Linked DNA regions of Parasegetibacter sp. NRK P23. The main gene of each other region encodes a partner of the protein of the gene in region 2 in a complex. Links are inferred from orthologs where the notes say so. Each region holds a gene or a part of one and is shown on either strand. Other genes may lie near its edges.

Region 1 (3,702 bases), on a different replicon or contig from region 2:
ATATCTGCGAATATTTTGAAAAGTACGCCTTTCCCTTCCATAACGGGTTTGCCGGCTTCAGGGCCGATATCGCCCAAACCGAGTACGGCGGTACCATTGCTGATCACGCCCACAAGATTTCCTTTCGCGGTGTATTTATAAACGGTTTCCGGGTTGGCATGAATTTCCTTGCAGGGTTCGGCCACGCCGGGAGAATAGGCGAGTGAGAGATCGCGTTGGGTTTTCGCCTCTTTCGTGGGCACTACTTCAATTTTCCCCGGACGACCCTTCGCGTGGTATTCCAGCGCGTCTTCTTTTCTAAGCTGCTTCTTCATAGATTGAATGCATCATGTTTTCGGCGACCGTACAATTTTACGGAGAGCGGGCAGATTGGCGGGAGTATGTGCTCCCATAAGTTAGCTTTTTACGCAATCATGCCTGAGAAACGCCATTAATGTGAAACGCCACAAAGGTAATCATTCAGTCCTCACAGCAAAGTTTCTGACCATATTTGATAAGGATCGGTGAAAATACCGTTCCATTTATAGTTCCATTTTCAGGAACTGCCCCGTGAAACTGCCTTTCACTTTCACGAGTTCTTCAGGTGTGCCTTCAAACAAAATCTGCCCACCGCCAGCACCGCCTTCCGGCCCGAGGTCAATGACATGATCCGCTACTTTCACCACATCCAGGTTGTGTTCTATCACGAGGACCGAATTGCCCCGCTCCACCAATTTGTTGAGCACATCCAGCAAATGGTTGATGTCTTCAAAATGCAGCCCGGTAGTGGGCTCGTCCAGTATATAAAAAGTTTTTCCGGTATCCTTTTTAGAAAGTTCCGTGGCTAGTTTCACCCGTTGCGCCTCTCCTCCGCTCAATGTTACCGCCGATTGCCCCAAAGTGATGTAGCCCAAACCCACTTCCTGCAACACTTTGATCTTCCGGTAGAGATAGGGCACGTTGGTAAAGAATTCAACGGCTTCATCCACCGTCATTTCAAGCACATCGGAGATGGATTTTCCTTTGTAACGGATTTCAAGGGTTTCACGGTTGTACCGCTTGCCATTGCACTTTTCACAATGCACATACACATCGGGGAGAAAGTTCATTTCGATCACCCGCATACCACCTCCTTCACACATATCGCAACGGCCTCCTTTCACATTGAAAGAAAAACGCCCTGCGTTGTACCCGCGTATTTTCGCTTCTGGCACCGAGGAAAAAAGCGTCCTGATCTCGGTGAAAAAACCGCAGTAAGTCGCCGGGTTGCTTCTTGGTGTTCTCCCGATCGGGGACTGGTCTATTTCAATCACCTTGTCTACATGGTCCAGCCCTTTGATGGATTTGAAAGGCATCGGAGTCACCCTGGAACCATAACAATGTTTGCTGAGTATAGGGTACAACGTTTCATTGATGAGGGTGGATTTCCCACTGCCGCTTACGCCGGAAACTACGATAAACTTTCCCAGCGGAAACTTCACACTTACATCTTTCAGGTTATTGCCTGAAGCGCCTTTCAGTTCAAGCGTTTTCCCGTTTCCTTTTCTGCGGGTATCCGGTACCGGTATAGACTTATGCCCGTTCAGGTAGGAAGAGGTAAGCGTATCCAGTTTCAGCAAATCCTTCGGCTTTCCTTCCGCGACAATTCTTCCGCCGTGTTTACCAGCTTTCGGCCCGATATCGATCAGGTGATCGGCGGCCATCATAATATCTTTATCGTGCTCCACCACCAATACGGAGTTCCCGATATCCCGGAGGTTCTTCAACGCCTCGATCAACCGGTGGTTATCGCGCTGGTGCAATCCAATGGAAGGCTCATCCAGGATGTAAGTGATGCCCTGCAATTGAGAACCGATCTGCGTGGCCAGTCTTATCCTTTGCGACTCGCCACCACTCAGTGTTTTGGAGGAACGGTTCAGGGACAGGTATGTTAAACCCACATCCAGCAGGAACTGCAGCCGTTCGCGTATTTCTTTCAATACATCACGGGCAATCACATTCTGTTTATCCGACAATCTTTTCTCCACCCCTTCAAACCAAATCATCAGGTTATCGAGGTTCAGTTCACTGAGTTCGGAGATATTCTTTCCATCCACCTTAAACCAGAGACTTTCTTTCTTCAAACGTGCACCGTTACACGAAGGACAAGTATGCAGTTTCATATACCCTTCGGCCCATTCACGGATGGCATCACTGCCCGTAGCAAAGAACCAGCGCCGGATCATATTCACCACGCCTTCAAATTCTCCTTCGTAAGCGCCAGCGTTTTCAAAATCCACCGTATCGTCTGAAGCGCCTTCTTCATTGCCGTATAATAATAAGTTCTTCGCTTTTTCAGGTAATTCGGCCACTGATTTTACCAGACTGAACTTATACCTTTTAGACAATTGCTCTACCTGTTTGTACACGTGCGCTTCCCGCTCCTCGCCTATCGGCGCGATGCCACCTTCCTTAATGCTTTTGGCCGGGTCAGGAATCACTTCATCCATGTTGATCTGGTACACAGAACCCAATCCTTTACAAGTTGGGCACGCGCCATATGGGGAGTTAAAGGAAAAACTATTGGGAGAAGGCTCTTCGTAGCTGATGCCGGTATCCGCGCACATCAATTGCTTACTGTATTGCACCAGTTTATCGTCATCATTCACCAGCACAAACATCAGTTCCTTACCTACCTGTAAACTTTTCTGCACGCTCTGGCTCAGGCGCAGCTTCATTTCGGGCGTAGCCTGTAAACGGTCGATAACCAGTTCGATATCGTGAATTTTATAGCGGTCCACCTGCATCTTCGGAACAAGGTCCATCACTTCGCCATCCACGCGCACTTTCAGGTATCCTTTCTTCCGCATGTCTTCAAACAACTCGCGGTAATGCCCTTTCCGGCCCCGCACCAGTGGTGCCAGGAGCGTTATTTTCTTGTTTTTTAATTTTTGTAGAACATTCTCCACTATCTCTTCTTCGCTGAATTTCGTCATCTTTTTCCCGGTCTCGTAGCTGAAAGCCTCGCCGATACGCGCGAACAGCAAACGGAGGAAATCGTAGACCTCTGTAATGGTCCCTACCGTGGAGCGTGGATTTTTATTGGTGGTCTTCTGTTCGATGGAAATAACGGGAGAAAGGCCAGATATCTTATCTACATCGGGCCGTTCCATATCACCGATGAACTGCCTTGCGTACGCGCTGAAACTTTCCATATAACGGCGCTGCCCTTCCGCATAAATGGTATCGAAAGCGAGCGAAGATTTTCCGCTGCCACTGATACCGGTAATCACCACCAGTTTATTCTTGGGAATATTGATATCGAGGTTCTTCAAATTATGCGCCTTTGCGCCTATCACTTCAATCTGTTCCTGCACCGGTTGCTGAACCGGCTTCTTTGATGCTGCCATACTTATTGTTCGAGGATTGAAGGTACAAACAAAAAGAATCAGAAAAAGTTTCTCCCGTATACTTATATGACAATACAACCAATACGCATTAAGAATAAATACTATGGCACAAGATTTGGCTATATGGGGCAAAACCAGTCTTGAACCACTTAAAAATAAGCACTATGACTACAGTTAGACAAATGCTCGCCGGAATCACCCTGATCGCCATGATGGCGGCAGCCTGCGGGCCCATGAACAAAACAAAGAAAGGCGCCGTAATTGGAACAGCAGGTGGAGGCGCTGTTGGGGCCGTAATCGGAAAAGCTGCAGGTAATACCGCCATGGGCGCCAT
Region 2 (4,285 bases):
AATCGGCTAAAATTCAGCTAATAATACCCATTCTGTCGATGATCATCCTCAACGCATGCGGCACCCGCCCGGGCAACAAAGGGAATGCCCTGAAGCAGGGTATTTCCGGCCAGGTACTCTGGGTGGCTGGGAACAGGATGCCTTCCCCGGACAATCCCGCTGATACCCCGCCGGGCATTCAGTGTACCCTGTTCATCCACGAACTCACTGCCCCTGCTATGGCTGAAGCCGCCGCCAATCCTTCTTTCTACAAAAAGATCAACAGCCCGTTGGTAAAATCGTTCAAAACAGAAAAGGATGGAACCTTCTCCATTGAACTTCCGGCGGGGGATTACTCCGTGCTGATGGGGGTGGATTCCCTCTTCTATGCCAACATATCGGACCAGTTCGGGAACCTGAACCCGGTTCACGTGGGCAAAGATTCGGTTACACCGCTCCGGCTGATGCTCGACTACAAGGCCGTGTATTAAAAGAATCGTCGTACCTTTGCGCCCTGTTCCGCAAGGAACGGTACAGAATGGCACGATGAACCTGCAGGAGTTACTGGACATACAAGCGAAGCACCCCCGTCTTTTTCAACTGGCGGACAGGCTCACTATGCAGGAACCCCAACGCATCTTCTGTAAAAACCTGCACGGAAGCGCCAGCCAGTTCCTGGTAACGGCTGTTTTCAAACACGAATTTACGAAGCACCGCAACCACCTCATTATCTTGAATGATGCGGAAGAAGCAGCTTATTTTCACAATACGCTGGAGAACCTCACCGAAGCGCTCGATCTTTTCTATTTTCCCTCTTCCTTCAAGAACAAAAAGAATTTCCGCCTGCTCAACAGCAGTCACGTAATGCTGCGCACCGAGGCGCTCACCCGGCTCAGCGGAAGGGAAGGCGCGAAAAAGATCATCGTCACCTACCCGGAAGCGTTGTTCGAAAAAGTGGTGTTGCCCGAAACGCTTTCCGGTAACATCATCCGGCTGAAAGCCGGGGATGAGATCAGCCCCGAAGCGTTAATGACGCAACTCGTGGAATACGGTTTCCAGCGCACTGATTTTGTGTATGAACCCGGCCAGTTCGCCGTCCGCGGTGGCATCCTCGATATCTATTCTTACGGGAACGAAAAACCTTACCGGCTTGAACTGTTCGGGAACGATGTGGATTCTATCCGCATCTTCGACCCGGAAACCCAGTTGAGCGAACGGAAACTGCTCCAGGTTACCATCATTCCCAATGTGGAAACAAGGTTCGATTCCGGCCAGAAAGTGTCCCTGCTTGAATTCGTGGACGAAGAAACCATCGTATGGCTCCAGGATTGGGATGTGGTGGAAGAAAAGATCCGCGTGCAGGAAGAGGACCTTCAACTTTACCTCGATATCCCATACACGCCCAAAGAAGAGGACGATGAAACCACGGTGAAGCAACAGGTTTCCGTTCAGGACTTCGTTCCGGCAGATTCCATCCGCGAAAAACTGGATGCGTTCCACCTGATAGAGATCGGGTATAAATCACATTTCGCAAAGGTTGAAATTGAATTCAACACAATAGAGCAACCCGCCTTTAACCGGCATTTCGACCTGCTCATCAAAGACCTCAGGAACTGGGAACAGAAAGGGTACGGTATTTACCTGTTCGCGGAAAACCCGCGCCAGTTGGAGCGTTTACACAGTATTTTCACCGACCTCAATTCGGAAATACCATTCGTGCCCGTTCCGGTCGCTATCCATGAAGGGTTCATCGATCACGATGTAAAATCGGTTTGTTACACGGACCACCAGATATTCCAGCGTTACCACAAATACAAGGTTAAGCAGGCTTACAATAAGAACAAAGCCATTACGCTGCGTACTTTGCGCGAGCTTCAACCCGGTGATTACGTTACGCATATTGATCACGGGGTGGGGGTATATAGCGGATTGCAGAAGCTGGAAGTGAACGGCAGGCTGCAGGAAGCGGTCCGCATCATCTACAAGGATAACGATATCCTGTACGTGAACATCAACTCCCTGCACAAGATCACCAAGTATACCGGGAAGGAAGGATCGGTGCCGAAAGTGAACAAGATTGGCAGCGATGCCTGGCAGAAACTGAAGGAGAAAACGAAAACGAAGGTAAAAGAAATCGCCTTCGATCTCATACAACTGTATGCGCAACGAAAGGCGCAGCAAGGGTTTGCACACGCGCCCGACAATTACATGCAAACCGAACTGGAAGCGTCCTTCATTTACGAGGATACGCCCGACCAGAGCAAGGCTTCGGCCGATGTGAAGAAAGATATGGAAAACCCGTCGCCGATGGACCGTCTCGTTTGTGGCGATGTGGGCTTCGGTAAAACGGAAGTAGCTATCCGCGCGGCTTTCAAAACATGCTGCGACAATAAACAGGCCGTGATCCTGGTTCCAACCACGATCCTCGCTTTCCAGCACTATAAAAACTTCAGTGACCGGTTGAAAGATTTCCCCGTTACCGTGGATTATATCAACAGGTTCAAATCTTCCAAAGAGAAGAAAGAAACCTTGCAGCGGCTCAAAGAAGGGAAGATTGATATCATTGTGGGAACGCACGCCCTGCTTGGAAAAGATGTGCATTTCAAGAACCTGGGGCTCATCGTGATCGATGAGGAACAGAAGTTTGGTGTGGCGGCAAAAGAGAAACTGAAGACGCTGAAAACAAACGTGGACTGCCTCACCTTAACGGCAACGCCTATCCCAAGAACGTTGCAGTTCTCCCTGATGGGCGCGCGTGACCTCAGTATCATCAATACTCCACCTCCCAACCGGCAGCCCATTCAAACGGAAGTGCAGGTGTTCAACCACGATTTCATCAGGGACGCGATCTATTTTGAAACGGAACGCGGCGGCCAGGTGTTCTTTATCCACAACCGGGTGCAGGGGCTCCAGGAAATGGCGGGACTAATCCAGGGACTTTGTCCGGACCTCAGTATTTCTTATGCGCACGGACAAATGGAAGGGCACGAACTGGAAGAGAAAATACTCGATTTCATTGATAAGAAATACGATGTGCTGGTGTGTACCAACATCGTGGAAAGCGGTGTGGATATTTCCAATGTGAATACCATCATCATCAACAACGCGCACCATTTCGGATTAAGTGATCTGCACCAACTGCGCGGACGCGTGGGCCGGAGCAACCGCAAAGCGTTCTGCTACCTGCTGGCGCCGCCAATGAGTACTCTGCCCACCGATTCCCGTAAACGTCTGCAAACACTGGAACAGCACAGCGAATTGGGCAGTGGTTTCCAGATCGCCATGCGCGACCTCGATATCCGTGGCGCGGGCAACCTGCTCGGTGGAGAACAAACAGGTTTCATGGCTGAGATCGGTTTCGAAATGTACCAGAAAGTACTGGACGAAGCCATCAAGGAACTGAAACGTACCGAGTTCCGGGATCTGTTTAAGGAAGAGATTTCCCGCCAGGAAGATTATGTGCAGGATTGCTCCATCGATACCGATCTCGAAATACTTATTCCAGACGATTATGTGGAGAGCATCGCCGAAAGGTTATCCCTGTACAGCCGCCTCGACAACTGCGATACGGAAGAGGAACTGACCGCTTTCCACCACGAAATGAACGACCGTTTCGGACCTGTACCACACCAGGTGGAGGACCTGTTTACCACAGTTCGTTGCCGGAAGATAGCCGTGGAACTCGGTTTCGAGAAACTCACGTTGAAAGACGATACGCTGCGTTGTTACTTCGTGAACAAACCCGACTCTCCTTATTTTGAATCTGAAACCTTCAATAAATTATTGGATTTCATTCAACGCGGTACCAATAAAGCCAAACTCAAACAAACCGGGAAGCACTTCTTCCTGGTGGTGGAACCGATGAAATCTATGGAAGACGTGTTCCGTTTCCTGGACCTTGCGAAGCGCTCGATGAACTGATTCCCGCCTGTTTTTTTCTCCTGTTGATGATGTTCCCGGTAAATGCGATAAGCAGTGCCAGAATGGGAACGCCCCAAACCAATGCCGCCCAGCGGAAAGTCTTTTTTACTTCTTTTGCTGAAGCGTCCATCAGCGCCAAACGCGCTGTGATAAACGCTTTTTGCCCGGGGGCGTATTGTAATGCCGCTTCATAGAATGGTTTGGCGGTGGAACGGGTATTCGTTTTGGCCACGAGATCGGCGAAAGCGATGAGCAACTTTGCGGTAACCGAATCGGGAGAAGGGAAAATGGCCGTACGCAAATGCAGTTGCCAGGCCAGTTGCAGCATTAGCGTATCCGTATTTGCGGCAATGGTTTGCTTTGGATCGTTCAGCCAATGGTCAAA

Evidence for each region.
Region 1: the proteins of mfd (region 2) and uvrA are in contact, whole or in part, in a crystal structure (PDB 4DFC), measured with the Escherichia coli proteins. The link is inferred for Parasegetibacter sp. NRK P23 from one-to-one orthologs.

Annotation. Positions count from the first base shown.
Region 1 is NZ_JAMDLG010000017.1:166,971-170,672, forward strand. What follows is about bases 322-3,702. They hold uvrA (excinuclease ABC subunit UvrA), read right to left. Parts: upstream 3,369-3,702; coding sequence 522-3,368; downstream 322-521. Other genes in these bases: M4J38_RS18415 (OmpA family protein), read left to right, coding at 3,533-3,702. Also shown: M4J38_RS18400 (NADP-dependent malic enzyme), read right to left, coding at 1-314. UniProt on the Escherichia coli protein: The UvrABC repair system catalyzes the recognition and processing of DNA lesions. UvrA is an ATPase and a DNA-binding protein. A damage recognition complex composed of 2 UvrA and 2 UvrB subunits scans DNA for abnormalities.
Region 2 is NZ_JAMDLG010000007.1:92,492-96,776, forward strand. The notes cover bases 137-4,100. They hold mfd (transcription-repair coupling factor), read left to right. Parts: upstream 137-525; coding sequence 526-3,900; downstream 3,901-4,100. Other genes in these bases: M4J38_RS17085 (hypothetical protein), read left to right, coding at 137-470; M4J38_RS17095 (type IV pilus biogenesis/stability protein PilW), read right to left, coding at 3,848-4,100. Outside these bases: more of M4J38_RS17085, read left to right, coding at 1-136; more of M4J38_RS17095, read right to left, coding at 4,101-4,285. UniProt on the Escherichia coli protein: Couples transcription and DNA repair by recognizing RNA polymerase (RNAP) stalled at DNA lesions. Mediates ATP-dependent release of RNAP and its truncated transcript from the DNA, and recruitment of nucleotide excision repair machinery to the damaged site.